DNA from 3 places in the Rummeliibacillus sp. BSL5 genome. Region 3 is predicted to be linked to each of the others. Evidence: predicted binding sites of a transcription regulator. Region 3 holds the regulator's gene; each other region holds the start of a gene.
The links. Region 3 encodes CtsR, which represses protease genes until heat stress. Its sites were predicted from a motif close to ATGGTCAATAAAGGTCAAACA; they were not measured.
Positions count from the first base shown of each region.

Region 1: a site for CtsR is predicted at 4,136-4,156, ahead of clpP (ATP-dependent Clp endopeptidase proteolytic subunit ClpP). Genes of this name have one in related genera too.
Region 2: a site for CtsR is predicted at 3,032-3,052, ahead of RCJ93_RS07675 (ATP-dependent Clp protease ATP-binding subunit). Genes of this name have one in related genera too.

Region 1 covers NZ_JAVGCV010000002.1:98,498-109,118, forward strand. The annotation lists gene RCJ93_RS10990 (NUDIX hydrolase) at 139-621, shown strand; gene rapZ (RNase adapter RapZ) at 614-1,495, shown strand; gene RCJ93_RS11000 (gluconeogenesis factor YvcK family protein) at 1,500-2,486, shown strand; gene whiA (DNA-binding protein WhiA) at 2,520-3,467, shown strand; gene RCJ93_RS11010 (HPr family phosphocarrier protein) at 3,504-3,761, shown strand; tRNA gene RCJ93_RS11015 (tRNA-Arg) at 3,991-4,062, opposite strand; gene clpP (ATP-dependent Clp endopeptidase proteolytic subunit ClpP) at 4,243-4,833, shown strand; gene RCJ93_RS11025 (spore coat protein) at 4,918-5,373, opposite strand; gene RCJ93_RS11030 (hypothetical protein) at 5,458-5,757, opposite strand; gene RCJ93_RS11035 (TetR/AcrR family transcriptional regulator) at 5,946-6,845, opposite strand; gene RCJ93_RS11040 (DHA2 family efflux MFS transporter permease subunit) at 7,021-8,547, shown strand; gene RCJ93_RS11045 (spore coat protein) at 8,688-9,296, opposite strand; gene RCJ93_RS11050 (LemA family protein) at 9,462-10,040, shown strand; gene RCJ93_RS11055 (TPM domain-containing protein) at 10,037-10,621, shown strand, end outside.
Region 2 covers NZ_JAVGCV010000001.1:1,499,633-1,510,253, reverse strand. The annotation lists gene RCJ93_RS07695 (HAD family hydrolase) at 295-924, shown strand; gene RCJ93_RS07690 (prolyl oligopeptidase family serine peptidase) at 999-1,769, shown strand; gene RCJ93_RS07685 (metal-sulfur cluster assembly factor) at 1,822-2,130, shown strand; gene RCJ93_RS07680 (Crp/Fnr family transcriptional regulator) at 2,229-2,933, opposite strand; gene RCJ93_RS07675 (ATP-dependent Clp protease ATP-binding subunit) at 3,132-5,273, shown strand; gene RCJ93_RS07670 (YjzD family protein) at 5,327-5,530, opposite strand; gene RCJ93_RS07665 (beta-ketoacyl-ACP synthase III) at 5,857-6,795, shown strand; gene fabF (beta-ketoacyl-ACP synthase II) at 6,824-8,059, shown strand; gene trpS (tryptophan--tRNA ligase) at 8,384-9,373, opposite strand; T-box leader at 9,430-9,646, opposite strand; gene spxA (transcriptional regulator SpxA) at 10,155-10,550, shown strand.
Region 3 covers NZ_JAVGCV010000005.1:63,458-74,078, reverse strand. The annotation lists gene exaC (acetaldehyde dehydrogenase ExaC) at 1-1,391, shown strand, start outside; gene RCJ93_RS13945 (DUF779 domain-containing protein) at 1,410-1,739, shown strand; gene RCJ93_RS13940 (aldehyde dehydrogenase family protein) at 1,903-3,330, shown strand; gene RCJ93_RS13935 (acyl-CoA thioesterase) at 3,430-3,921, shown strand; gene RCJ93_RS13930 (hypothetical protein) at 4,055-4,246, shown strand; gene corA (magnesium/cobalt transporter CorA) at 4,336-5,295, opposite strand; gene RCJ93_RS13920 (DUF4870 domain-containing protein) at 5,470-5,787, shown strand; gene RCJ93_RS13915 (CtsR family transcriptional regulator) at 5,956-6,450, shown strand; gene RCJ93_RS13910 (UvrB/UvrC motif-containing protein) at 6,440-7,006, shown strand; gene RCJ93_RS13905 (protein arginine kinase) at 6,996-8,066, shown strand; gene RCJ93_RS13900 (ATP-dependent Clp protease ATP-binding subunit) at 8,094-10,532, shown strand.

The sequences.
Region 1 (10,621 bases), on a different contig from region 3:
TCGATATTTCTACTAGAAAGAGTTATAGATAGGCTTTGTACGATGGAGTAAACTGAGCGGATGTTAATTCCTTTGTACTCATGGTGCAGTAGCCTGTATAATATAATTATATGGACAAAGAGAAACGAGGTGTCGTGTGTGCAAAGAATCGCCAATTTATTAGTGATGAAAGACGATCAAGTACTATTATTAAAAAAGCCACGACGCGGCTGGTATGTAGCACCGGGCGGTAAAGTAGAGGGCGGTGAGTCGATTTTTGAAGCGGCGAGTAGAGAATTTTATGAAGAGACAGGCGCTACTGCCATTCACCCCCATCTAAAAGGTGTATATACAATGGTCATTAAACGAGATGAAGAGATCGTGAATGAGTGGATGCTCTTTACCTTTGTGGCTCAAGATTTAGACGGTGCCCCATATAAGGAAACACGTGAAGGGATACTTGAGTGGCATCCCGTTGAAGAATTAAAAACATTGCCTATGGCAGAAGGTGACCGTACAAATTTGCTTTATGCTGTTGAACAGACTGGTACTCAATATGGAACGTTTACATATACAGAAGACTTCCAATTGCTAGAGGAGCGCATTCAAATGTCCTCTGAAAGGAACGATAATCATGTCTAATCAAAACGCCGTAAACGAATTAATTATTATCACAGGAATGTCTGGTGCAGGAAAAACCTTGGCTATTCAAAGCTTTGAGGATCTGGGTTTTTATTGTATTGATAATTTGCCACCTGCTTTATTGCCAACATTCCTTAATCTAATGAAAGAATCCAAAAAGGAGATATCACGTATTGCAGCCGTAATGGATTTGCGCGGCGGTGATTTTTTCTCCGCATTGAACGAAGCGCTAGAGCAGATTGAAAAAGAAGATTTAGTTGCGACAAAGATTCTATTTTTAGATGCGGATGACGAGTCGCTTGTCAGACGCTATAAAGAAACAAGGCGTACCCATCCTTTAGCGGATAATGGACTGCCGTTGATGGGGATTCAACGTGAAAGGGATCTCTTGGCAGATGTCAAAGAACGAGCGCAATATATTTATAATACAACGAGCATGAAACCTAGAGAGCTTCGCGAACGCATCCGTGCCCAATTTTCAGAAGTGAATTCACGTCAATTTACAGTGAACGTCATGTCATTTGGCTTTAAACATGGTATGCCAATTGATGCGGATCTCGTGTTTGATATACGCTTTTTGCCAAATCCTTATTATATAGAAGGGCTTCGGCCAAAAACGGGATTAGATGAAGATGTTTCTTCATATGTATTGAAATATGACGATACAAAAGCATTGATTCAAAAGCTAACAGATTTGTTCCAATTTATGATTCCGCTTTATCAAAAAGAAGGGAAATCGCAGCTGGTTATTGCGTTTGGATGTACTGGTGGTCAACATCGCTCGGTTACATTAGCAGAGTACTTTGGCCATCTTTTGGACGAACAGGCTCCAACTGTTATTACCCACCGCGATATAGCGAAGAGAAAGGAATAATGCTATGCAAAAAGCACTTACGCGTGTTGCTATTATCGGCGGTGGCACTGGATTATCTACATTGCTTAGAGGCTTAAAAAAATGTCCTATCGATTTAACAGCAATCGTAACAGTAGCAGACGATGGCGGTAGCTCAGGGAGAATCCGTGATGATTTTCAAATCCCACCGCCCGGCGACATTCGCCAAGTAATCGCTGCGCTATCAGAGGTTGAACCGCTGGTAGAAGAAATGTTCCAATATCGCTTTCAAGGAAAAGAAGAGCTAGGGGGCCATTCTTTAGGGAATCTGATGCTCACAGCCTTAACCGCTATAACGGGTGATTTTTCGCATGCAATCGCCGAAATGAGCCGAGTATTAAATGTACATGGCAAAGTGTTGCCTGCAGCCAATCAGAGAATCACGCTTATGGCTGAGCTTGAAAATGGAACGATTGTCAAAGGGGAATCTAAAATCCCTTCGTATAATCAAAGAATTCAGCGTGTATTTTTATCGCCGGCGGATGTGTTACCGGTGCAAGAGGCAGTGAGCGCTATTGAGAGTGCTGATATCATTATTATTGGTCCTGGTAGCCTTTATACAAGCATCTTGCCTAATTTATTGGTAAATGGTATTCGTGAAGCTGTATTGAATGCAAAAGGCCATAAAATTTATATATGCAATCTTATGACGCAAGCAGGTGAGACTTCTCATTACTCTGCCGGAGATCATGTCCAAGCGTTAATCGATCATGTGGGTGCGAACTTTCTTCATACCATCTTGATTAACAAAGAAGAGCTTCCACTGTCAATTCGAGAAGCATACAGCAAAGAATTAGCGGAGCCTGTCAGGTTTGATGTGCCAAGACTGGAAGGAATGGGGCTAGAGGTCATTAAAAAGGATATAGCATCCATTCATGATGGCGTAGTGCGGCATGATGCCAATAATGTAGCGGCATGGATTGTAGAATATGCCACAAATTATCAACAAAAAAAACAATCTTCGGCGAATTAGCGTCTAAAATATAACAAGGAAGGGGGGATTGCTATGTCATTTGCTTCTGAGACGAAAAAAGAGCTTACACAAGTGGAAGCAAAGGATAGCAGTTTAAAAGCAGAGCTCTCTGCCCTCATTCGAATGAACGGTTCATTATCGTTTGCCAATCGACAACTGAGCCTAGATGTCCAAACAGAAAATGCTGCTATCGCTCGTAGAATGTATACAATCATCAAGAAATTTTACAACTATCGAATAGAGCTTTTAGTGCGGAAAAAAATGAGGCTGAAAAAGAATAATGTCTACATTTGCCGCGTGCGCGAAGGTGCAAAGGAATTGCTAGAAGAACTGCAGATTGTAACAGGAAATTTTCTGTTTCATCATGATATCGAAGAAAAAATCATTCCTACACCTGATGAAAAAAGAGCTTATTTGCGCGGCGCATTTTTAGCGGGAGGCTCTGTTAATAATCCAGAGACATCATCTTATCATTTAGAGATCTATTCTCTATATAAAGAACACGGTGATGCATTGATGGAACTGATGAATGTCTTCGAACTGAATGCCAAGACAATCGAACGGAAAAAGGGCTTTGTCACATATTTGAAAGAAGCAGAGAAGATTTCTGATTTTTTAAGTCTAGTAGGTGCCCATCAAGCGATGTTGAAATTTGAGGATGTTCGGATTGTTAGAGATATGCGTAATAGCGTGAATCGTCTAGTGAATTGTGAAACAGCCAATTTAAATAAAACAATCGGTGCTGCTATTAGACAAGTAGAAAACATACGCTTTATTGATCAAGCAATCGGGATCGATCAATTGCCTGAAAAACTTCAGGAGATTGCTAGGCTGCGAGTAGAGTATCAAGATGTAACACTAAAAGAGCTAGGGGAAATGGTCTCGACAGGCACAGTCAGCAAATCAGGTGTCAACCATCGTTTGCGTAAGATTGATGCGATTGCAGACTCACTTAGAGGCGGCGAGACAGCGAAAGTATAAAATAAAATAAGCTTACTGGAAGGATTGGATGATTGAATGGTAGAACAACAGGCAAAAGTAAATTTGAAATCAGGTTTGCAAGCAAGGCAAGCCGCTTTATTTGTTCAAGAAGCTAACCGCCATGCAGCTGATATTTTCTTGCAAAAAGACGATAAGAAAGTAAATGCCAAAAGTATAATGGGCATTATGAGTTTGGCGCTAGCACACGGAACACCTGTTATTTTAAGCGCAAGCGGAGATGATGAGGATCAAGCTCTTTCTAATCTAGTCCAACTTATTGAAGTTGAAGAGTAACACAATCAACTATTGAAAAAAGCCTCTATTCGCAAAAAATGAATAGAGGTGATTTTTTTTATACCGAATTGGGTATAAATAGTATAGTTCTCCCTTATTGCACAGATCCTCATTTCTGGGTTTGTGCGTTGTTTTTGTTTCTTCCTTTTAAGGAACAACAATCATAAATGGAGAAATAAAAAACGCTGCACGCCAAAGTTGGCAGCAACGCTTAAGAGGATTTCAATAACGCCCTCGGAGGGAATCGAACCCCCAGCCTAAGAACCGGAATCTTATGTTTTATCCGTTAAACTACGAGGGCATATATACTTAACGACTGTTTTATTATACAGATAAAACAAAGAAATATCAATAGAGGAAAAAAACAATCGTAACATTTGACCTTTGTTGACCATAATGTGTAATATAATGGTACAGCTGAAGAAGAAGCTCAGCAAATGTCATTATGTAATCTATTTTTTAATTGAGGAGGCTATTTCTTATGAACTTAATACCTACAGTTATTGAACAAACAAACCGCGGTGAACGTGCCTACGATATTTATTCACGTTTATTAAAAGACCGTATCATCATGCTAGGCAGTGCAATCGACGACAATGTGTCAAACTCAATCGTTTCACAATTGCTATTCTTAGAAGCTGAAGACCCTGAGAAAGATATCTTCCTTTATATCAACTCTCCAGGCGGAAGCGTTACTGCAGGCATGGCTATCTATGACACAATGCAATTCATCAAACCAGATGTCCAAACAGTTGGTATGGGTATGTGCGCATCTATGGGCTCATTCTTGCTAACAGCAGGCGCTAAAGGCAAACGCTATGCATTGCCAAACTGTGAAGTGATGATTCACCAACCTTTAGGTGGAGCACAAGGGCAAGCAACTGAAATTGAAATTGCTGCGAAACATATTCTTAAAACACGCGAAAAATTAAATGCAATCTTATCTGAACGCACTGGCCAACCAATTGAAGTTATTGCGCGCGATACAGATCGTGATAATTACATGAGCGCTGAACAAGCAAAAGATTACGGCTTGATCGACCATATTATGGAACGCAACGAGCTAAAATAATGAATATTAAAAAAGGATGCAACCATAGTCTAACTCTGGTTGCAGCCTTTTTATTTTATATAGGAAGTACGGAACTGCTATTATTTAAAGAATATCTAATTGGGCAACGAGAGCTACTAGAATTTGAAGTAGTAATTGTAGGGAAATTGCAACGTCTGTATCTGTTGTTGTTACATTTACAGAGCGGGAGTTAACGATGACAAGTTTTTGGCGATTTGCTTGACGAATTTGTGCTCTTTGTAATAGCTCTTGTGTCACCGTTTCTGCACGCGAACTATCTGCGATTGTAATATTAACTACGATAGCAATGGCAACTTGTAAAGCTGCCTGAAGCGAAACAGCTACCTGAGTATCAGTTGTTTCAACGGTAATATCACATGAGTCACGAATAATAATAATCTCATTTGAAGATTGGTCAATATCCGCAACTTCAGTAGCATTGTTATTTATGTCCTCATTATTATTGTGGCATGGGTCACATGGGTGGTCCATGCTTGAGTCCATTGCAGACCACTTATTAGAATTCTCATATTCACTCATTTTCACCCCTCCTTTCATCTTTTATAGTAGATGCTTTCACCTTAGTTTTTGTATAGACAAAGAACACGGGTGAGGGATAAAATTTTATTTTTCTGTATCCTCATTTTCTGTTTTTGCCTGCTTCAGCTTTTCTCTTAGTGGGCTTGAAGGCTGTTCTTTAGGTTCTTTTTCAGTAATACTTTTGGTATTGTTTGAGTTGATGAACTCCTCCACCTGCACTTTTAGTTGATCTACGGTTTTTTTAAGCTTTTCACGTTGCTCATCTGACACCTTTGATCTAATTTCGTCCATATTGACTTTGTTTTTTGAAAAAATATCCGCTATGAATATTTCAATAAATTGATTTGAAAGGCTGTATAACTCCTCGCGATTGTTCTTAAACAACTATTCCACCTCCCCTCTTATATTGCATATTCATAAGAGAGAAGAATGTCAGGGCAGATGTACCAGAATTTCATTTATTCGTTTGAAAATAACTGTTTGGAATTAAAAAATGCGTGTACTCAATGAAAATTTAGACAATACTAAAACCAAGCAGTCCATCCAATGGTAAATGAATGAACTGCTTGGTTTCAAAATTGTTCGTCGTTCTGTTCTATTCGGACGAGCCGCCAAATATAGTTGGCGATTTCCCTTGCTTCCGCTGCATGAGTTGTTTTGGCGAAAGCTTTACGAAACGGTGTTAAAAGCGCCTCGATAATGAAGTATTTGGGGTTCGATTCACTTAATTCGCTTAACAAATAGCTTGCATATTCCAGACCCTTTTTGGAATCACATGGTCCTAATCCCTTAATGAAACCGTCTAACTGTTGTGTCACCATCTCCTGACTCATGATATGGTGTTCTACATTATTCTTTATAAAATGTATAGTCTCAATACCGATAATGACTTCTTTCGTTTCAAGCATACGGGGGATAATAGCATCGATATTGCGAAGAGCCATTTTGATGATAGCTTCTGGTTCTACATAGCGGTCTTCTGCAAAAATTAAAATACGGAGAGTATGCTGAATCATCGCAAATACTTGAATGGCACATTCATAGCTCATAATGCTGATTTCATCGCCATATACTTCGACAAGCCTTTTGGCTAGCCATTCAAGTTCTTGAAGATGGTGGCTCATTAGGGCCATTCGTAATGATTCATCCTGTGAATTCGAAACAGATTCAAAAATTCGCATTAAATTTTGCTCACGATTAATTTGCATCAAGACGGCTATTTGTTTAGCCAGTATATCAATATCCTTTATATCCTGCCCGAAGATTAATTCATGGCGTCGGATACTCGTTTCCTCTCGGCTTTCACGCAAGATGGCGATGAGGCAATCGTTTTTTGAAGGGAAATAGTTATAGAAGGTTCCTTTAGAAATCTGGGCTCCCTGGATAATGTCCATTATAGAAGTTTCTTTGAAGCCTTTTTCAATAAAAAGCTGCCTCGCCACATCAAGAACTTTTCTTTTTCGCGTATTCATTTAGTCACCTTTTCGTCATAAATGATTTTAAATTATACCAGTAGTCTATACCAAAAACGCTTTCATATCAATGTTTTTGAGAGGATAATAAATTTTAGTTGAAAAAAATGAACTAGCGGTATAAAATAATAAACATCCAATAAAAATGAGATATAAAGAAGAGTGAGGGGAAATTATGAGTAATCAGCAAAAACCACCTTATGGAATGATAGCCATTCTATTCGTGGGTGCTTTTGTTTCTTTTTTAAATAATACTTTAATGAACGTTGCCTTGCCGACCATTATGACAGACTTTGATGTTACTTACTCGCAAGTTCAATGGTTGTCAACAGGATATATGCTTGTGAGCGGTGTGTTAATACCGGCATCCGCATTTTTTGTCGTTCGCTTTAAGAACCGCCATTTGTTTATTGCAGCGATGTCTATCTTTACGATTGGTACAATTATCGCCGCTGCAGCGCCAAACTTTAGTGTTTTAATCGCAGGTCGTATGGTACAGGCTGCAGGTTCTGCTGCAATGTCACCACTTCTTATGAATGTAATGCTTGTCAGCTTCCCAGCTGAAAAACGTGGTTCTGCTATGGGTATCTTCGGTTTAGTCATGATCGCAGCGCCAGCAATCGGCCCGACATTATCTGGTTATATTGTCGAACATCATTCATGGCGTATGCTTTTTGAAATGATTATTCCATTTGCAGTACTAAGTCTTTTGTTTGGTATCTGGAAATTGAAAAACGTAATGGATACAAGAAAAGTATCACTAGATTATCTATCTCTAGTATTCTCAACAATCGGATTTGGCGGCCTTTTATACGGCTTTAGTTCTGCCGGTGATAAAGGGTGGGGCGATCCACTTGTTTACGGTACGATTACAATCGGAGCAATTGCGCTTATTATCTTTATCTTTAAGCAACTTCGCATGGAAGAGCCGCTTTTAGATCTTCGTATTTACAAATATCCAATGTTCGCATTAGCGTCAATCATCTCAGCAGTAGTATCTGTAGCGATGTTCTCTGGTATGATTTTAACACCTGCTTATGTACAACAAGTTCGTGGTATTTCGCCATTCCACGCTGGGCTAATGATGCTTCCAGGTGCGATTGTGATGGCATTCATGTCTCCAATCACTGGTAAGCTATTTGATAAATTTGGTCCGCGTATATTAGCTTTCATTGGTTTAACGATTACAACTGTGGCTACGTATTTCTTAACTAAATTAGAAGTAGATTCATCTTACACATATATCATTACTGTTTATACTGTCCGCATGTTCGGTATGTCTATGGTAATGATGCCGATTATGACAAACGGTTTGAACAGCTTGCCAATGTTGAAAAACCCACATGGTACAGCGATCAACAATACTGTTCAACAAGTTTCTGGTGCAATCGGTACAGCGATTTTAGTAACTGTTATGAATAACCACATCAAATCAAGTGCAACAGAACTAGCAGCTGAAGCGAAAGCTAAAGCTGTGAAAGCTGCTAAAAAAGCTGCTGAAGCAGGAATTACACCTTCTTCACCAACAGCTGAACAATTAGCTAAGTTGAAAGCTCAAATTACACAAACAGCTTTGTTAGATGGTATTAACTACACATTTATGGTTGCAACTATTATTTCGGCTGTAGCTCTTGTGTTGTCAATATTCCTAAAACGTGTACGTGTAGATAAAATAAATAAACCTGAAATGGAACAGAAATAAGTAATAAAAAGCGCTTTTGGTCATAATACCAAAAGCGCTTTTTGTATGCTGTTTTTATCCCGCATAATGGGAGGAACATTTGTTCAACTCACTAAAGACGGATGATTGAAGAAAATCCCTATCTCGTGTGAAGTTTCACCTTATTGCAATTGACTGCTTGTAGTGTCGTAGCAATTTGTAATTGTCACTGTATCTTGTGATGATAATTGAGGTACTTGGTAGTAGCCTTTGCGGTTTTGGTAAATGGAGACTTCATACGCCATTTCAATGCAGTTAGGGATTGAATCTGCTAACACGCGGCGTACAACAGGGTTTGTTGTTTCGAGAGAGGCAGCTAATTTAGCTGTTGCAGTAGCTTTATGTGAGCTCAATAAATAGCCTGAAATCATCTCGTCATTGAGTTCGCTAGCTTGTGTAATTGGCTTTTTCGGTTGGCCTGGTTTAATGCCATAAGTAAATTTATTGTCTTCAGTCATTTGATAATGGCCTGTTGGATGTGATGGATCACGTCCTGTTTTGAAGCATTCCACCAAGATGTTGTATTCATCTACACAGAATTGATATTGACGGTCCATCATATTGCGTAGTTCAGGATCTTGGATTTGGTCACGTAACAATACGCATTGGTCTAAACCGGCAATCACCGTTGATAATGTTTCATGCATGTCCATTACTTCATGCGCGCCATGGTTGTACTTTGCTGAATCTACATGATACAGTTCGTTTGATTGGTTTTGTTGGTTTGTCAAAGTAGTACCTCCTTTTTTTTCGCGCTCTCACGCAGAAATAGTATGGACTGCTTCAATGCTTCCATACATTCGAAATGGCAGTCATTTCGGTACACCTAACCAGAAGAATGTTTTATAATTTTTAATAAAGAGAAATAATATAGTAAGAAGACAGGAGGGAATGAATTGAAGAAACTTTTAGCACCCATTATTATCATTATTGCAGTAATTGCACTCATCGCTGCGATGCTAGTGCCACGATATAACAAGCTTGTCTCGATGGATGAGCAAGTGGATTCCAAATATGCACAAGTAGAGAACCAATTGCAAAGAAGGGTAGATTTGATTCCAAACTTAGTGAATACAGTAAAAGGATATGCGAAACATGAGGAAAGCATTATGAAAAGCATCGCTGATTCTCGCGCAAGATTGGCATCAGCCAAAACACCGCAAGACCAAGCGAATGCCAATGATGAATTAACCGGCAATTTAAATCGATTGCTTGTTATCAGTGAAAAGTATCCAGACCTAAAAGCGGATAAAAACTATCGCCAGTTAATGGATGAACTTGCAGGCACAGAAAATCGATTAGCTGTTGCGCGTGAAGATTATAATGAAGGCGTCAAAGAATATAATGGACTTGTACGCAAGTTCCCAGGAAGTCTAGTCGCAGGCATGTTTAATTTCGATAAACGGGAATACTTTAAAGCAAGTGCCAATGCACAAAATGCACCAACTGTTGATTTTGGAGACGATAATCAATGAAAAAGCGCAGATTCCTTTTAGGGGCAGTCTGTGCGCTAATCGCCTTACTAAGTTTTTCAGCAACCACTCAGGCTAAGGGACAGCTGCCTGAAATTGACTATTATGATGACACACCATATGTGCAGGATTTCGAGCATAAATTGTCCGATGACACACAGCAAGAATTAAATGCATTAGCAGAAAAACTAAATAAAGCAACAGGTGCCTCGATTGTCATTCTTACAACAGATACCTTGAATGGCTACGAGGCGCCAGAGTATGGCACCAAGGTAATCCGCAAATGGGGAATCGGCAGTAAGCAGAAAAACAATGGCGTATTAATATTTGCAAGCTTTGCACAAAAAAAGGGAGAACGGGATGCATACATTTCAGTCGGCCAAGGCCTTGAAGGCGCATTACCAGACGGAAAAATTGGTCGAATACTTGATGACTACATGTATCCTTATTTAGCCCAGGATAATTACGATGAAGCATTTCGTTCCGTCTTCATCAAAGTATATAACGAAATAGCCAAAGAATATGATTGGAACGGGCAGTTAGATAACCCTCAAAAACCGGAAGAAGAGGAAGGCGGTCTTTCG
Region 2 (10,621 bases), on a different contig from region 3:
CAATAGCTGAATCATTTTCACCATATAGTTGAAATGACCGAACGTTCTTTATTTTATAGTGTAAGTCTGTGAAAAACGCAGTCTGAAACGAAGCGTTAATTGGCAGAAATTCTGAATGATTAAAATCAAAACGTTCGTTTATACACTATTTATGAAGTTGATTCAGTTGGTAAGATATATTAAAGTTTATCCTTTCAATAAGGCTTTAGTCAAAGTTTATTCACAATAAAGGGTTTAATGTATTTCTAAAGGTTATATATATTTTAGAATAACTAACAAAGGGGAGTGGTTCAGATGTACAAATCGATTATTTTTGATATTGATGGTACTTTATTGGATACAGAAAAAGCCATTTTATTATCTCTACAGCAGGTATTGAAGGAAGAAGGATTATGTTATGAATTGGATGATCTAAAGTTTTCTTTAGGAATTCCGGGGAAAGAGGCACTCAAGCAACTCCCTATAACGAATGTAGATAAAATGGATAAAAAATGGTCGCAAGCGGTATTAGCATATGCTGATGAAGTTGGATTGTTTAGCGGTATAGAAGAAATCATAGAATTATTGGCTGAAAAGCAGATCCAAATGGGGATTGTTACCTCTAAAACAAGAGACGAATTGAAAAGAGAGTTTCAACCATTTGGATTGAATACCTATTTTCAGTATATAGTTTGCGCTGACGATACAGTCAAACACAAACCAGAGCCAGAACCACTATTGGCTTGCCTAGAAGGATTAGGTGTACCAAGTAGCAGCGCGCTGTACATTGGCGATTCTATCTATGATATGCATTGCGCCTATAAAGCTGGAGTACATTTTGCCCTGGCATTGTGGGGAGCGAAAACAACAGAGGGCTATGACTTAGCGGAATACGTATTAAAAAAACCACAGGATATAGCAGTATTAGCAGGCTTGAAACCATAAGTATATGACATCAGATTGGCTTCACTTTCTTTTTTTTGATAACATTGACATAACGAAATGAGGGAGTGAATGAAATGAAAGTGGACCATGAAATTTGGGGCAATATCCCTTTACTTCATATATACAATGAACAGTCGGCGACAAAAGAAGCGCCCACTGTCATTTTTTTGCACGGATTTACAAGCGCAAAAGAACATAATCTACATTATGCTTACCAGTTAGTAAATAAGGGGCTACGTGTATTATTGCCTGATGCGCTATTGCATGGGGAACGTGAAGAAGAACTGGATGAAGTTCAGTTGAGTCTGCGTTTTTGGGAAATTGTTTTAACTTCTATCGAAGAAGTACAATTTTTACGCAACCAGTTGCTAGAAAAAGGGTTGGCAAAAGAAGGTGAAATTGGCCTTTCTGGAACCTCAATGGGTGGCATTGTGACGCTTGGCGCATTGAAAGTATATCCGTGGATCAAAACGGCGGCTGTTATGATGGGCTCTCCAGCTTATGTAGAGTTAGCGAAGGAACAAATTGCAGGCATTGAAGAAAAAGGGTTTAAAATTCCGTTGAATGACGAAGAATTAGAGGGAATGTATAAAACGCTTAGTCGTTTTGACTTAAGTAAAGAACCAGAAGGTCTGTTAGGTCGTCCTGTATTCTTTTGGCATGGCAAAAAGGACCAAATGGTACCATTTAAGCCTACGCATGAATTTTATAAACTACTTCAAAAAGATTATTATCAGAATCATCCAGAAGATTTGGCGTTTATGGTTGATTCGTCTTCTGGCCACAAAGTTTCTCGTGCAGGGATGCTCGCAGGGACTGCTTTCCTTGCTGACCATTTGGCATAGTGATTTAGGGATGATATGATTAGGGAACAATATGAAGAAAGGGGATAAAACCATGGATGCAGATTTAAAAGAAAATATTCTAGGTGCACTTGAAAATGTTATTGACCCAGAACTGGGTATAGATATCGTCAATTTAGGTTTAGTCTATGACGTGGATATGTCTGAAGAAGGCCTATGCGTCATCACAATGACACTTACTTCTATGGGGTGCCCACTAGGACCAGTGATTGTGGATCAAATCCGTACAGCTTTATTTGAAATTCCAGAAGTAAAAGATGTAGATGTCAATGTTGTCTGGAATCCGCCTTGGTCTAAAGATAAGATGTCACGTTACGCAAAAATGGCATTAGGTATTCGATAAAAATTAAAAATCAGTGGAGAACTAGTTCTTCACTGATTTTTTTATATAAGCATTCCGAATATATTCATGACAGTAGGGTATACATAGAAGATGAAGCATTAGTCAATACGACAGACGCTAATAGGGCAGTTATCGCATTCACATTGATCTTTTAAATAGTTTAATTGATGAACGGTAATCAATCCTTTATCAAAAGAAATGACGTCTAAATTCTTTAATTCATGCAGCGTACGATTGATTACTTCACGGCTTGTTGCACACAAATTTGCTAGCGTAGTGTTTGTTAATGGATAGTTAATCAGGATGTCACCATTTTCTAGTTTTTCACCGTACGTATTGGATAAACGAATGATAGTGGAATATAGCGCACCTTTCTTGCCAAATAGCAGTAAATCGCGCAGCTTCGTTTGAGTTTTTAAATTTTGAAGCTGTAGCCATTTAATGTACACAATTAACAAATCAGGTTCTTGAGCTAATAGTATTTCGAAAAGGCCTGCATCTAATGTAAGAATTTGAGAGGCTTCTAATGTTTTGGCACTCAGCGGATAAAATCCAGATGTACTAAAAACAATTCCTTCACCAATACAATCATCACTGCCACAAATTCGGAGTGACAATTCTTTGCCTCCTGCAGTTTCTTTCGATACAACCACTTTTCCAGCTACGATAAAGAAAAGATCTTTAACTGGCTCTCCCTCGGTGCAAATATGGCTACTCTTAGGAAATTTAATCAATGAACCATGTTCTTCAAAGATTTTTCGTATCTTTTGCGGAAGCGGTTCAAAATGATCCAAATCTGCCAATACCTATCCCATCCTTCACGTAATCTATTTTTCTTATTATAACACAGCGTAGTTAGAATGATAGTCATGTGAATACAGCAAATAATGGTAATTATTATATAGTCAAATAAGGTCAAACATATTACTTTACATTAAAGATAGAGAAGAATATAATAAAATTAACATAAGGTCAGTAATGGTCAAAGGGAGCTGATTTGAATGCAAATGAATAACGAAGAGCAAAAAAGCCCATTAGAACAATTTGGACGGAATTTAGTAGAAGAAGTGAAAAAAGGAAAGATGGATCCTGTCATTGGTCGAGACCAAGAAATTCGGAATGTTATTAGAATATTGTCCCGTAAAACAAAAAATAACCCGGTATTAATTGGTGAACCTGGGGTAGGGAAAACAGCTATTGTTGAGGGCCTTGCACAGCGTATTGTAAAAAAAGATGTACCTGAAGGATTAAAGGATCATCTCATATATGAGCTTGATATGAGTGCATTAGTGGCTGGTGCTAGTTACCGTGGCCAATTCGAAGAACGGTTAAAGGGTGTCTTGAAAGAAGTCAAAGAAAGTGAAGGACGTATCATTTTATTCATTGATGAAATTCATACCATTGTTGGCGCGGGAAAAACAGACGGAGCAATGGATGCAGGCAATATGCTTAAACCAATGCTTGCACGCGGTGAATTACATTGTATCGGCGCGACAACACTTGATGAATATCGCATGTATATTGAAAAAGACCCGGCACTTGAACGTCGCTTCCAACAAGTACTCGTGCGTGAACCATCTGTAGAAGATACGATTTCCATTTTACGTGGTCTAAAGGAAAGCTTTGAATTGCATCATGCCGTAAAAATTCATGATAGAGCAATTGTGGCAGCAGCAGAATTGTCTAATCGTTATTTAACAGAGCGCTTCTTACCAGATAAAGCGATTGATTTAGTCGATGAAGCTTGTGCGATGATTCGTACTGAAATCGATTCAATGCCACAAGAGCTAGATGAAGTAACACGTCGCCAAATGCAGCTAGAGATTGAAGAACAAGCGTTACAAAAAGAAAAAGACGAAGCAAGCAAAAAAAGGCTAGTAGCTATACGCGAAGAGTTAGAACAATTAAAAGCATCATCTAAAAATATGAAAGAGCAGTGGGAGTCAGAAAAAAATGCACTGCAAGCTATCCAAGAAAAACGGGAAACATTAAACCGCTATCGTAGAGAATTAGAAGATGCAGAGAATCAATATGATCTTAACAAAGCTGCTGTTTTGCGCCATGGCAAAATTCCAGAATTAGAAAAAGAACTGCAATCGCTTGAAAAATCTTTGCAAACTGATGATGAGAGCCGTTTGTTACGGGAAGATGTAACAGCGGAAGAGATTGCATCAATCGTTTCAAGATGGACGGGTATTCCTGTGACTAAATTAGTAGAAGGTGAACGCGAAAAGCTATTGCACCTGAAAGACACATTGCATGAACGTGTAGTAGGGCAAGACGATGCAGTTCGATTGGTGACGGAAGCTGTATGGCGTGCAAGAGCGGGCATTCAAGATCCGAACAAGCCTATTGGTTCATTCCTATTTTTAGGTCCAACAGGTGTCGGTAAAACAGAATTAGCTAAAGCATTGGCTGCTCAGCTATTTGATTCAGAAGATCATTTCATTCGTATAGATATGTCCGAATACATGGAAAAACACAGTGTTTCAAGATTAGTGGGGGCACCTCCAGGATATATTGGATACGAAGAAGGCGGTCAATTGACAGAAGCCGTTCGCAGAAATCCTTATTCTGTTGTGTTGCTCGATGAAATTGAAAAAGCTCATCCTGATGTAGCGAATATCTTGTTGCAAATATTGGATGATGGTCGAATAACCGACAGTCAAGGGCGAACAGTTAACTTTACCAATACAGTTATCATCTTAACTTCCAATATTGGCTCACACTATTTGTTGGAGTTAAAAGGGCAAGATAGCGATCATGCAATCGAAGATCTAGTAATGGCAGAATTGAAACAACATTTTAAACCAGAATTGCTTAACCGACTTGATGATATCGTGATGTTCCATTCCTTATCAGAAAAACAATATCACGAAATTGCTAAAAAATATGTAGCACTTCTTCAAAAACGGGTGGCAGAACAAGATATTGAGCTAACCGTAAATGAAGATGTACTAGAATGGGTAGTCAAAGAAGGCATTGACCCTGCATTTGGCGCACGTCCACTACGCCGCTTTGTTCAACGTTATATTGAAACATTGGTAGCGCAAGAATTATTAAAAGGCGAAGCAAGCGCCGGAGACCGATTAGTAGTAGCTTTGGAGGATGGTAAAGTAACGATTCATAAAGAAAGTAAATAATCATTCTTCAAAATAAAAAACCTGTCCATTATTTAGGACAGGTTTTTTAGTCATTATTCGTGTTGACCGATTTCTTTTGGTGAATCTTTTGGAATCACTGCATCCATTATTAAGATTAATACTGAAATGATAAGTGATATCCATAATCCTTTTGTGAATGCTGGTCCATCTAATGGCACATTATTGATTGAGCTCACAACATAGTTTAAAGTGGAAACCAATAATGCTGACCAAATCACTAACATAATGTATTTCATATAATCACCTCTAGCTCACTTTTATCCGCATTATGGGGCAGCAAGACCTCAACTCAACACTTGATTGATAACGAATGGTTAGAAGAGTTACTGACCATAAATGCCCGATTGGTTCAACGCGCACTAATTGAGGATTAAACCTCATGAAATCTGAGTGTTCGTTTCACTTTATATCAACTCTATCATACCATAACATTTTATTTTTTTGGAAGAAACTTTTACAATCTGATATGAACAAAATTGATTCATATTGATAAAAAGAGAATTATTCGCTATAATTAAGACCAGATACTAATAATTGATAATAAGAAAAGAGGCGCTACCTCATGAATGCTGGGATTGTTGGAGTAGGAAGATGTGTTCCAGAGAAGGTATTAACAAATTTTGATTTAGAAAAAATGATGGATACGTCAGATGAATGGATTCGCACACGTACTGGCATACAAGAACGTCATATCGCTGCAGATGACCAAGATACATCCCATATGGCATTTGAAGCAGCAGATAAAGCGATCAAAGACGCTGGCATAAAACCAGACCAAATTGGATTAATTCTAGTAGCTACTGTTACGCCGGATCAGCCATTTCCGAGTGTAGCCTGCATGATACAAGACCAGCTTGGAGCAGTGAATGCAGCAGCGATGGATCTTTCTGCAGCATGTGCTGGCTATATTTATGGTTTAGTCACAGCTAAGCAGTTTATTGAATCAGGTGTTTACGATTATGTTTTGGTTGTTGGAGTTGAAAAACTAACAAAAATTGTTGACTGGTCTGATCGTAATACAGCCGTTCTTTTTGGAGACGGTGCAGCTGCAGCAGTGGTAGGTAAAGTTTCTGAAGGAAGAGGCATACTTTCATTTGAATTGGGTTCAGACGGTTCAGGTGGAAATCATCTATATCAAACGAAAGAAAACTATCTTTCAATGAATGGCCGCGAAGTATTTAAATTTGCAGTTCGTCAAATGGGGCAATCTGCACTAAATGTAATTGATAAAGCAGGCTTAACAAAAAATGATGTAGACTTTTTGATTCCACATCAGGCTAATATCCGTATCATGGAAGCTTCTAGACAACGGTTGGAATTACCGCCTGAAAAAATGTCGTCAGTTATCCACAAATACGGTAACACTTCAGCTGCTTCAATTGGTAATGCGTTAGTAGAAGAGTTGGAGAACGGCCGCATTAAAGATGATGATCTACTTGTTTTAGTAGGTTTCGGAGCTGGATTAACTTGGGGCGCTGTTGCAATGAGATGGGGAAAATAACACAAAGGAAAAGTGAGGAATTATAACCATGGCAAAACGTCGAGTAGTAGTGACTGGTATTGGAGCAGTAACACCGCTAGGAAACGATATTTCAACAACTTGGGAAAATATTAAAGCAGGCCATGTTGGAATTGGACCATTAACAAGATTGGATCCAGAAAAATTTCCGGCTAAAATTGCTGCTGAAGTAAAAGACTTTGATATTGAAAAATATATTTCTAAAAAAGATGCAAGAAAAATGGACCGTTTTACTCAATATGCATTAGCCGCATCTATTATGGCTGTTGAAGATTCAAACCTAGAAATTACGCCTGAGGTCGGATTGCGTACGGGTGTATGGATTGGTTCAGGAATTGGTGGAATGGAGACATTTGAACAGCAATATAATAATTTCCTTGAAAAAGGGCAACGTCGTGTGAGTCCATTTTTCGTACCAATGATGATTCCCGATATGGCAGCGGGTCAAGTATCCATCCATTTCGGAGCAAAAGCGATTAATTCATGTTCAGTAACAGCTTGTGCATCAGGTACAAACTCAATCGGTGACGCCTTCAAGGTAATTGAACGTGGTGATGCTGATGTCATGATTTCAGGTGGAGCAGAAGCACCGATTACTAACATGGCAGTAGCTGGTTTCTGTTCAAATACTGCACTAACATTAAATCCAGATCCAAAAACAGCTTCACGTCCGTTCGATAAAAATCGTGATGGCTTCGTTATTGGCGAAGGTGCTGGTATTGTGATCCTGGAAGAATATGAGCATGCGGTTAACCGTGGTGCAAAAATTTACGCAGAAGTTATTGGCTACGGCTCAACAGGTGATGCACACCATATCACAGCTCCTGCTCCAGAAGGTGAAGGAGCAGCACGTGCTATGCAACAAGCACTTAATGATGCAGATGTATCTCCTGAGCAAGTGGATTACATTAATGCTCACGGAACAAGTACGGTCTATAATGATTTATTCGAAACGAAAGCGGTCAAAACAGTTTTCGGAGAGCATGCTTATAAATTAGCAATCAGTTCAACTAAATCAATGACTGGCCATTTACTTGGTGCAGCAGGTGGTATTGAGGCAATCTTCTCTGTATTGGCGTTGCAAGAAAATATTTTGCCACCGACAATGAATCTTGAAACTCCAGATGAAGAATGTGATTTGGATTATGTGCCAAATAAAGCAAGAGAGCAAGAAATCTCTTACGTGATGAGCAATTCACTTGGTTTTGGTGGACATAATGCTTCACTACTGTTTAAAAAGATGTAATATAAAAAGTTAAAACTAGTAGAAAAGCCTTTCTCATGAATAGAGAAAGGCTTTTTTTCATAGCTTATAATAGATTCTTTTAACGACAATACGAAGATTCACACAACAAATCTCTTTCAATCACTGAAATAAAAAAACAAGAAAAGGATAATGATATGCGATTCTTATTTTTTTTAATTTGTTATGGACTAGTTGTATTGACCGCCACTCATATGATTTTGTATTTAAACTATCATGCTCTCGGTTATCCATGGTCTGATGTATTTATTTTCATCTTGAAGACAGTGGACTTTAAAATCTTTTTAGGAGCATGTCTTGGACTGATTACCGTCTTTTTCTTCCCAAGCCCATCGCGGACTCCATTTTCGTAACAGTTTCACTTGCAATCTTGTTGGCTTTCTCAGCACCAACATTCAGAATTTCATCCAATTCAGGTGAATCAATTAATTCATTGTATCTTTCTTGAATTGGTGTTAGGTGATGAATAACACTTTCCGCTACGCCCGCTTTAAAAGCACCATAGCCAAGTCCATCATATTTTGAGACCAAATCGTCTATCGACATATTGCTCAACGCTGCTTCAATAGTTAAAAGATTAGAAACACCTGGCTTACTTTCCATATCGAATTTCACGATACCTTCCGAATCAGTAACGGCTGATTTGATCTTTTTCTCGATTTCTTTCGGCGTATCCAGCAAACGGATTGTTGCTTTTTTGTTCTCATCTGATTTGCTCATTTTCTTCAATGGATCTTGAAGTGATTTGATGCGAGCACCGTTCTTAGGGAGTTGGATTTCTGGAATAGTAAATACTTCGCCATAGCGTTTGTTGAATCGCTCTGCTAGATCACGTGTAATTTCTAGATGTTGTTTTTGATCCTCTCCAACAGGAACGATGTCTGTATTATAAAGCAAGATATCTGCTGCCATTAATGGAGGGTAAGTTAAAAGGCCGGCTGATACAGCATCTTTTCCTTTCGACTTATCTTTAAATTGAGTCATGCGTTCCAATTCTCCGATATAAGCTGTACAAGTTAACATCCAGCCTGCTTGTGCATGTGCAGGAACTTCGGATTGAATGAATAATGTTGATTTATGTGGGTCAATGCCTGCTGCAATATAAGTAGCGGCAAGAGCTCGTATGCTGTTTCTTAGTGAATCGCTATCTTGCGGTACAGTAATTGCATGTTCATCAGCGATACAAAAGATGCAATCATAATCCTCCTGCATAGCCACAAATTGACGAAAGGCCCCAATATAGTTTCCTAATGTAATGACACCTGTTGGTTGTACACCTGAAAAAATTCTTTTCATTTCTTTTTCCTCCTAAAATTTCTTATAAAAACAAAAAAACATTATTCATCCCTCTGAAAAGGGACGAATAATGTTATGTATCCGCGGTACCACCCAAGTTTGCCGAAATCCGGCCACTCTAATCCTGTAACGTAGGACAAACCCGAGCCTTACTACTATGTTTTCATAAAGCTACTCAGAAGCCCATTCCCTATAGCGTAGGATCTGTTTCCACCAGCCACAGACTCTCTTTACATACGAACTATAAGTACTCTTCTTCTTCAACGTTTTATCAATATGGTGAAAATTATAATATAGCGTTTTTGAAAAAGCAACTGTTGCATAATTTCCAATTATAGAGAAAGTTTTTATTTGTCTACTGTTAGGACAGTTAGAGAATGTCTAAGAAATATCTTCATTATTTTTCATCTTTTCAAAAAGTTTTGGAACCTTTTTGGCAATTAAACGTAAATAATAGTATAGCAACTCATTTTCAGTGTAAAGGTATTAATTGAGAAAATTATTCTGGATTTTTATGTTTAGTTGTTCCTGAAAATGGGGATAATACAGATATAACTGAGAATTGCTCTATGACGAATAATAGTGAAACTGAACATAATAGAATAATTCGTCATATTTAGTCGTCAATCAATTGATGTAATTTCTATTTTGTGTATATTCAAATGAGAATTTATGGTGTATAATGATGTTAGACTTCTTTATTAGAGTAATTCTAATTTAACAATACAGCAATTCCTATATACATTAACTCACATTTTCGAAAGGATGTGTTTTTGAGATGATGGTCACTCTTTTTACATCACCGAGTTGTACTTCATGTAGAAAAGCAAAAGCATGGTTAGAAGAACATGAGATTTCATATAAAGAAAGAAATATCTTCGCGGAGCCGTTAAGCATAAGCGAAATTAAAGAAATACTACGAATGACGGAAGATGGCACAGATGAGATTATCTCTACACGCTCAAAGATTTTCCAAAAATTAAAAGTGGACGTTGAATCATTACCTTTACAACGATTATATGAGTTAATCCAAGAAAATCCTGGCTTATTAAGACGTCCAATCATTTTGGACGAAAAGCGTCTGCAAGTGGGGTACAACGAAGATGAAATTCGTCGTTTCCTACCACGAAAAGTTCGTGCTTACCAATTGCAAGAAGCGCAAAAAATGGTGAACTAACTCTGTATAGATCAAGTACAGGTGTACAAGCTAAGCTAGAATCCATCGTCTGGTGGGTTTTAGCTTTTTTC
Region 3 (10,621 bases):
ATGGCCAAGTATTTACAAAAGTAGCTCGTTCCACTGCAGATGATATTGAACTAGCTTTAGATGCAGCACATAGTGCAAAAAGCGAATGGGGCAAGACTTCTACTGCTGAACGTGCCCGTATTTTAAATAAAATTGCAGATAGAATTGAAGACAATATAGAGCTATTGGCTGTAGCAGAAACTTGGGATAACGGTAAAGCTGTCCGTGAAACATTGAATGCGGATATTCCGCTGGCTGCAGACCATTTCCGTTATTTCGCCAGTGCTATTCGTGCACAAGAAGGACGTACGACCCAACTAGACAATGATACTGTAGCCTATCATTTCCAAGAACCACTTGGCGTTGTTGGGCAAATCATTCCTTGGAATTTCCCGATATTAATGGCTGTCTGGAAATTGGCTCCTGCGCTTGCTGCGGGTAACTGTGTTGTATTAAAACCAGCAGAACAAACGCCAGCATCTATTATGGTGCTAATGGAATTAATTCAAGATCTACTTCCTGCTGGTGTGGTGAATGTAGTTAACGGTTATGGCGTAGAAGTAGGCAAACCACTTGCTACAAACCCTCGCATTGCTAAAATTGCTTTCACGGGTTCTACTGCAGTAGGTCGCCAAGTAATGCAATATGCAACCGAAAACATTATTCCTGTTACCCTTGAGCTTGGTGGTAAATCGCCAAATATCTTCTTTGAAGATGTCATGGAACATGATGATGATTTTTTAGATAAAGCAATTGAAGGTTTTGTAATGTTTGCTTTTAACTCTGGAGAGGTTTGTACATGCCCTTCCCGTGCATTAGTGCAAGAATCCATTTACGATCAATTCATCGAACGAGCAATGGCGAGAATTGAATCAATTAAGATTGGCAATCCGCTTGATACCGAAGTAATGATGGGGGCACAAGCATCAAACGAGCAGCAGCAAAAAATTCTATCATACTTAAAATTAGGCAAGGAGGAAGGGGCAGAATGTTTAATCGGTGGTGAGCACAATCAGATAGATGGTTTTGAGGACGGTTATTATATAAAACCAACTGTATTCAAAGGCCATAATAAAATGCGTATTTTCCAGGAAGAAATATTTGGCCCAGTCCTTGGTGTCACTACATTTAAAGACTTTGATGAAGCCATCGAAATTGCAAATGACACCGTATATGGTTTAGGTGCAGGTGTATGGTCTCGTTCAGGTGATACCGCTTATCGTGCAGGACGCGCTATTGAAGCTGGTCGTGTATGGACAAATACGTATCACCAATATCCAGCGGGTGCAGCGTTTGGCGGTTATAAGCAATCAGGCATTGGCCGTGAAAACCATGCAATGATGTTAGAGCATTATCAACAAACGAAGAATTTACTTGTCAGCTATAATCGTAAGCCACAAGGTTTCTTCTAGAATAGTCGTGGATTCTAGATGACAGCATGTATACAAGCGACAGATAAAGCTCTTGAGTTTATCAACTATATGAAATCGTTGCATGGTCCGATTTTAATTTTTCAATCTAGTGGGTGCTGTGATGGCTCTGCACCTATGTGCTATAAAGAAGAGGATTTTCGAGTAGGTGAACAGGATCTACTTCTTGGTAAAGTGGGCGATGTGCCATTTTATATACACAAAAGCCACTATGAGTATATGAGGCATACCCAGCTGATCTTAGATGTGAAGCCTGGCAGAGGCGCTTCGTTTTCGCTGGATAGTATTGAAAAAGAACATTTCGTGATTGAATCAAGAGTTTTTGAATAGGATTAACGAGAAAAGTGTACAATTTAATGTAAGCACAAAACTCCAGGCTATGATAGCTGGAGTTTTTTCAGTTTGGGAAATGCTAGGCATCTATTTAGGATATGAAAAAGTAATCATGTTAGTATGGAATAAGAGGGGTATAACTTTAACGGAGGTGTCTTCTGTGAAGGAAACAAAATTATGGATTAATGGAGAATGGGTTAGCACAGCTGAAAGCTATGAATTAACCGCTCCTTATAATGGAGAGCATATTTCAAATATAGCGAAAGCCACCGTGAATGATGTAGAACGAAGCATTGAAGGCGCACATCAAGCCTTTCTTCAATTTAAATCATCAACGGCTTATGAAAGAGCTGAAATTTTATATCGAGTGGCAGAGTTAATGAAAGAGCGCAAGCAAGATCTAGCTGAAATAGCAGCGAGAGAAGCAGGAAAGCCAATCACAGCTGCCCTTACTGAAATTGATCGTACCATTACAACGTACCAATTTGCAGCCGAGGCAGCTAAAGGATTAAGTGGTGAAACGCTTCCGATGGATGCTGCACCGGGTGGAAAAGATCGGATTGGCTGGACAAAACGCGTACCTTTAGGTGTTATATCAGCCATTACGCCATTTAACTTTCCTTTTAACTTAGTGGCACATAAATTAGGTCCTGCATTTGCTGTGGGTAACGCAGTTGTTTTAAAGCCTGCTGGACAAACACCTTTAAGCAGCCTTGTAATGGCTGGAATCTTTAAAGATGCAGGTTTACCAGATGGGATGCTTCAAATCGTTACTGGAAGTGGAAGTGAGTTAAGCGATACGCTTGTTACACATCCGCTCGTCAAAAAGGTTACGTTTACAGGTAGCAGTTCTGTTGGATTGAAGATTAAAGAAAAAGTAGGATTGCGAAAGGTAACGCTTGAATTGGGTTCTAATGCAGGCTTGATTGTAGAACCAAGTGTGCCAATCGATAAAATTATAGATCGCTGTGTAAGTGGCGCATTTGGTTACGCAGGACAAGTATGTATTTCACTACAGCGTATTTATGTCCATCAATCGATTTATGACCAATTTCTAAATGACTTTGTTGCAGCTACAGAAAAATTGGTAGTAGGCGATCCTTTGGACGAAAAAACAGATGTAAGTGCAATGATTAATCCAAAAGAAGTTACACGCATTATGCAATGGATTGCAGAGGCGAAAGAGCAAGGTGCAACCGTTGCTACAGGTGGAACTTTCACAGAGCGTACCTTAACACCAACTGTCATGGCCAATGTTCAGCCTGATATGAAGGTAGCATGCCAGGAAACATTTGCTCCGATTGTATCCATTGTTCCATATGACACATTCGATGAAGCGATTAATTTAGTAAACCAATCAGATTTAGGTTTAAATGCAGGGATCTTTACAAATAATTTAGAAGATGCCATGAGAGCAGCAGAGGAATTAGAAGCTGGTGCAGTCATCATTAATGATGTTCCAACATTCCGTATAGATAATATGCCATATGGTGGAGTGAAGAATAGCGGATATGGACGCGAAGGCATTAAATATGCAGTGAACGAAATGACTGATTTGAAGTTTATTACGATTAAGACTAAACTGTAGTATGTTTGGAGAAGTCGATGCAAGTACAGAGAAATGACTTGTTGAACAAGGGCTTCCCTTTAAAATTATGTGTTAAAAGATACGTGAGGAGTGTATACGATGCTAGAAGCAGTGCCAATGGGCAGTTCAAGAACAATACAAACAAGATTGGTTTTACCGCCCGATACCAACCATATGAGCACAATTTTTGGTGGGAAGGTGTTGGCGTATATTGATGAGATCGCAGCGATTACGTCCATGAAGCATGCAAAAATGCAAACAGTAACAGCATCTTTCGACTCAGTGGACTTTTATTCGCCAGTCCGTTCAGGAGAAGTCCTAGAACTAGAGGCGATTGTTAGTTCTACTGGACGCACATCGATGGAGTTATATATCGTGGTGCATTCTACTAATATCGACACAGGTGTAAAAAAACTAACGACAGAATCTTTCGTTACTATGGTAGCAGTAGATACCAATGGTGCACCTCAGGAAGTAGCGCCCGTTTTCCCAGAAACAGAACAAGAAAAGAAATTATTCGAATCAGGCTCGATACGCCGGAAGATTCGTAAAGAAAAGCGCGAAATGCCAAGCAAGTTCTTTACTTTATAATAATCGGTATATTATACAAATAGGCGGTTGCTGTATCTTATAACAGCAATCGCCTATTATCGTTTCTTTATCTATTCGAGCTAGGTAGAACATGCTACAATAAAGAAAAAATCACAAGAATAGGATGTACAGCATGGATACAAAAAGAGGAATGAAATATGCATTGCCATTAGCAATGGTAGTAGCGGTCTCATCGTTAATGCTTCTAAATGCTAACTATACAGAAGTGCCAATGAGCCACAGAATCTATATTACAATCGGTGCAACCATCGTCACTTATCTCCTGTCTTTTGTCCTTTTTGGTTTAAAGGATACTCCTAAATAAATCCCATATTAATGAGATTAATATAAACCAACTTTAAATGGAATAGCCTGCAAAGTATAGAGAACTTTGCAGCTGTTCTATTTTCGTTTTTACGGTCTATAGTCAAACCATCCCTTCAACTTAAACCAGATGGCCATCGAAAAGGCAATGCCAAACATAATGAATAAGATAATAAAGTAACCATAATGCCAATTGAGCTCAGGCATGTTTTTAAAATTCATTCCATAGACACCCGCAATAAATGTCAGCGGTATGAATATGGAAGAAATAATAGTCAAAATCATCATAATGCCATTCATCCGGCTCGAGTTTATCGACATATGGCTATCTCGCATGTCTGCTGTCAGTTCCCGATTCGATTCCACCATTTCTGTCAGCTTAATCAAATGGTCGTGTATATCCATAAAGTAAGCCCGTTCCTGGTCATTCAAGCGGAAGCGATAGGAATTTAAAACTCGATAAAGTAAATCGCGCATTGGCAAAACGATGCGACGAATATGAAGCAAATCGCTCCTTAGATCAAATACATATTTCATTGATTTTGTCGTACTCTTAAAACCGATTTCATCGTCTATTTCATTCAAATGATCTTCGATGTCATATACTAACGGAAAGTAGCCATCAACAATTTTATCAAGTACTTGATAGGCAATATACAGGGGTCCGCGCTCCCAGGAAGCTGGCATTTCCTCAATTCGTTCTCTCACGATGGCAAACTCGGGGGCAGGTGAGTGATGATAGGTGACTATAAAGTCTGGCGCTACAAATAAATTGACCTCTTCCCCTTCAAATGTTTCTTTATTTATTTTATGAGCGACAAGAAAATGGTACCCCTCATAATAGTCCAGTTTAGGCCTTTGTAGTCTCATTAAACAATCCTCGATGGCTAAGGGGTGAAAATGAAAAAAGCTGCTAAGTAATCTATTTTCTTCTGTGGTAGGCGATTCAAAATCGACCCAATACCATATAAACTTGCCGGTTTTAATCTCTTCGAGCGAAAAATCAGCTAAGAGTTGTTGATCATTAGTGATACCAAGCGTTCGAATCATCTCAGACCCTCTTTTCAACAATATTCGTATATTTATCCTCTCACAATTATGTAAACAATGCCAGAAAGGAGAAATTCCTTATATAAGAGAGGTATAAAAAAATGAAACTATATTTAATGTAATACGTAAATTAAGTTAAGTAAAAATTGATATTGAAAGTGAGTGAATAACAAGATGGAGAATAAAGGGTTAAAAGTTATTTTGCATGCGAGCGCTTTTTTTGCCCCATGTTTAGTCCCGATTCTTATTTTTGTGTTTATTAGAGATGAAGAGATAAAACGTTTGTCAATTCAAGCGCTGCTGTTCCAATTCGTTATGTGGCTGCTCGTTACAGTTGGAGGCATCCTGACCTTCACTATAATTCTTGCGATTATTGGCATTCCGATGATAATTATTTTCGGGATTATGGGCGTTATTATACCTATTATCGGTATAATTAGAGCACTTCAGGGAACACATTGGGAATATCCGATTGTTGGAAAGTGGATTTAATACAAAAACTTATGAACATACTGCATATAGCAGTATGTTTTTTGTGTATATTAGGAGAATGAATAACGATTTTCCAGGTTAAGCAAAATATTTGCATCATTTTTTGATGGCACATATAATAAAGTCAAAGTTAGTCAAAGTCAGTGAAGCGAGTGAGGTGGAATAAAAATGCGGAATATCTCAGACATTATTGAAGGGTATTTAAAAGAGATTATTGAATTAGGTGGTAAAGGTCATATTGAAATCAAACGAAGTGAAATTGCTGACAAATTTCAATGTGTACCTTCCCAAATCAATTATGTCATCAATACAAGGTTTACAGCCGAGCGAGGGTATATCGTTGAAAGTAAGCGAGGCGGGGGTGGCTATATACGGATTTTACGTGTTAGAGCAAGCTCAGGGACCGAGTTAATTGAAGAGATTATGCATCAAATTGGTGATTCTATCACACAGTCGTCTGCACAGGACTTTATTTTTCGGTTAATTGATGAAGATGTAATAACGCAAAGAGAAGCAAGGATGATGATAGCGGCACTAGACCGTTCAGTATTGTCCCTCCATTTACCCTTACGCGATGAACTACGAGCGCGCATTATGAGGGCGATGTTACTAGCGGTGAAATACGACCAGCAAATGCAAAGAGGTGTTAAAGATGATATGTGAAAATTGTAAACAGCGGCCTGCAACAATTACAGTCACACAGATGAAAAACGGCAATAAGATAACAAGGCACTTTTGTGATGTATGCAATAAGCAGCTAGATCACTTTCACGTGAATCTTGAACCTGGTGATAGTTCCAATGCCATGCAAAAACTATTTTCAAATTTATTCGGAACGCCAAGCTGGTCAGTACAGGATATGCCTATCAAGAAACCACAAAGTAAAGTGCAAAATGAAAGCTGTCCACAATGCGGCATGACATATAGACAATTTCTCGAAGAAGGGAAATTCAATTGTCCAACGTGTTATGAGACGTTTAAAGATTTTTTGCCGCAGGTATTAAAACGGCTTCATAATGGCGCTACAGAACATATAGGCAAGGTTCCTGGATCAATTAATGAGAGCTATCAGACAAAACGCCAAATTGAAGCGCTGCGACAAGATATGAAAACAGCAGTGGAAGAGGAACGTTTTGAAGACGCCGCGGAAATTCGAGATGAGGTTAAATTGCTTGAAAACAAATTGAATGGAGGAGGTGAGAAAAGAGATGAACATTGACCACTTTCTGCAAAGCAAACCTCCTATATGGATGAGAGGGGATAGTACATTTGGCGATATCGTCATGAGTACAAGGATTCGCCTAGCTAGAAATATAAATGGTTTTCGGTTTCCACGGGCTTTTTCAGAAGATGAAGCGTTGCAAATTGACAAAATGGTTTCAAATGCATTGATTGATGGAGACCAGAAATTTGATATGCCATTCTCTTATTTCTCACTTCATGATATGCCCGCTCTTAAGCGTCAGGTTTTGGTAGAGAAGCATTTAATTAGCCCGCAATTAGCAAATAAAACAAAAACAGGCTCTATCTTAGTGTCGGATGATGAAACGATTAGCATCATGGTAAATGAAGAAGACCATATCCGCATACAAAGCTTACAACCAGGCCTGCAATTGGATAAGGCTTATCAGCTGGCTGATGAAGTGGACCGACTTTTAGAAAGAAAGCTACCATATGCTTTCGATGATTCATTTGGCTACCTTACAAGCTGTCCAACAAACACAGGTACAGGACTTCGTGCATCAGTGATGATGCATTTACCTGCCCTAACTGCGACTAACCAAATGGGAACGCTGATGAATACAATGGCTCGTTTAGGCATGGTTGTAAGAGGAATATACGGAGAAGGTACCGAAGCTCTCGGGAATTATTATCAAATTTCTAACCAAATCACCCTCGGCAAGCCAGAAGAAGATATTATTTTAGATCTACAAAGTGTAGCCGAGCAAATTATTCAAAAAGAAATCGGTGCCCGTAGAGCTTTGCTAGAACACGCATCTATTGCTGTTTCAGATCGTTTAAATCGATCATTAGGTGTGTTGAAATATGCAAGGATTTTATCTAGTGAAGAAGCGGCTAATTGTTTATCAAATGTCCGGTTGGGTATAGATTTGGGATTAATTCCAACATATCCGGATAGAGTTTTGAATGAATGTATGTTGATTATGCAGCCTGGTTTCTTGCAGCAGCTTGCTGGTACAACGCTCCAGGCGAACGAAAGAGATGTATTTCGAGCAACAATTATTCGAGAAAAATTAAACAATACGACGGTTAAATAATATAACAGTAAAAAGGAGAGGATCTTCATGATGTACAATCGATTTACACAGCGCGCTCAAAAAGTTCTGCAATTAGCACAGGAAGAGGCAATCCGTATGAAACACGAAGCCATCGGCACAGAACATATTTTGCTAGGCCTCATACGTGAAGGAGGCGGCATTGCGGCAAAAGCGCTTGAAGCGATCAATGTGAGTACAGAAATGATTGAAGAAGGTATTGAAGAATTGGTTGGTGTCGGCACTAAAAATGTAGGCCCAATTGTACACTATACACCACGTGCTAAAAAGGTCATTGAATTATCAGTCGATGAATCTCGCAAACTGGGCCATTCATACATTGGTACAGAACATTTATTGCTTGCGTTAATTAGAGAAGGCGAAGGTGTAGCAGCTCGCGTGTTAAATAATGCGGGTGTCAGCCTAAACAAAGCCCGTCAGCAAGTACTACAACTGCTTGGAAGTAATGATCATCCACAAGCAAGCAATAACAGTGCGCCGACAGCTAATACACCTACGCTCGATGGATTAGCAAGAGACCTTACTCAAATAGCACGAGAAGGCAGCTTGGATCCTGTGATTGGACGCAGCAAAGAAATTACACGCGTAATTGAAGTGCTGTCTCGCCGTACTAAAAACAACCCTGTATTAATCGGGGAGCCAGGTGTCGGTAAAACAGCGATTGCAGAAGGTCTTGCACAACAAATCGTGAACAATGAAGTGCCTGAAACATTGCGCGATAAACGTGTTATGACGCTTGATATGGGAACGGTCGTAGCGGGTACAAAATACCGTGGTGAATTTGAAGACCGATTAAAAAAGGTAATGGATGAAATTCGCCAAGCAGGAAACGTTATCCTATTTATCGATGAGTTGCACACATTAATTGGTGCTGGTGGAGCAGAAGGAGCAATTGATGCTTCAAATATCTTGAAACCATCACTTGCTCGAGGAGAATTACAATGTATTGGTGCTACAACATTAGATGAATACCGCAAGTACATTGAAAAAGATGCAGCCCTTGAACGTCGCTTCCAACCAATACAAGTCGATGAACCATCAGTGGATGAAGCTATTCAAATTATTAATGGGCTGCGCGACCGTTATGAAGCTCACCACCGTGTCAAAATTACAGATGAAGCCATTGAAGCGGCTGCTAAAATGTCAGACCGCTACATTTCAGACCGTTTCTTGCCCGACAAAGCAATTGACTTAATCGATGAAGCAGGATCTAAAGTCCGGTTGCGTTCATTTACAACACCACCAGATTTAAAAGAGTTAGAACAAGAGCTAGACTCACTTCATTCTGAAAAAATGGCTGCAGTCCAATCTCAAGAATTTGAAAAAGCTGCGTCCTTACGTGATTCTGAACAAAAGCTTAAAGATAAATTGAACAGCACGAAAAAAGAATGGAAAGAAGCGCAAGGTAAATCAGAATCTAAAGTAACGGTGAATGATATTGCGGAAGTTGTGTCCATGTGGACGGGTGTCCCAGTCTCTAAACTGGCGCAAGCTGAATCAGAGAAGCTGTTGAACTTAGAGGATGAGTTGCATAAACGAGTAGTAGGCCAAAGCGAAGCAGTTGAAGCTATTTCGAGAGCGATTCGCCGTGCTCGTGCAGGATTAAAAGATCCAAAACGTCCAATCGGTTCCTTTATATTCTTAGGCCCAACAGGTGTTGGTAAAACAGAACTTGCCCGGGCTTTAGCTGAAGTAATGTTCGGTGATGAAGATGCCATGATCCGTGTAGATATGTCCGAATACATGGAAAAACATTCGACTTCTCGACTTGTTGGATCGCCTCCAGGATATGTCGGTTTTGAGGAAGGTGGTCAGCTGACAGAGAAAGTACGCCGCAAACCATATTCTGTTATTTTGCTTGATGAAATTGAGAAAGCTCACCCGGATGTTTTCAATATCCTCTTACAAGTGTTGGACGATGGCCGTTTAACGGATTCTAAAGGCCGTGTAGTGGACTTCCGTAATACGGTGGTTATAATGACATCCAATGTAGGTGCAGAGGCCTTGAAATACCGCAAATCACTTGGTTTTGGTGCTCAAAGTGCATCACAAAGCCAAGAAAATGCAAAAAGTGTCATGATGGAAGAATTGAAAAAAGCATTCCGTCCAGAGTTCTTAAACCGTATCGACGAAATGATTGTCTTCCACTCATTAGAAAAAGAAGATTTGCGCAAAATTGTAAACCTAATGGTAAACCAATTAACAAAACGCCTGCATGAGCAAGATATTACGCTCGATCTTACAACGGAAGCAATCGACAAAATTGCAGAAGAAGGATACGATCCGCAATACGGTGCCCGCCCATTGCGCAGAGCTATCCAAAAAAATATAGAAGACCGCCTATCAGAAGAAATCTTAAAAGGCACTGTCTTAACTGGACAACGCGTTGAATTTGATGTGAAAGATGGAGAATTTGTCGTGAATGTCAAAGAATTAGCAACAAAATAGTGAACTTTATGTCAACGTATTGAAAAATAATACGCAACAGTGAGGCGTTCCAAATGCGAAATTTGGGACGCCTTGTTTTATAATAAGAG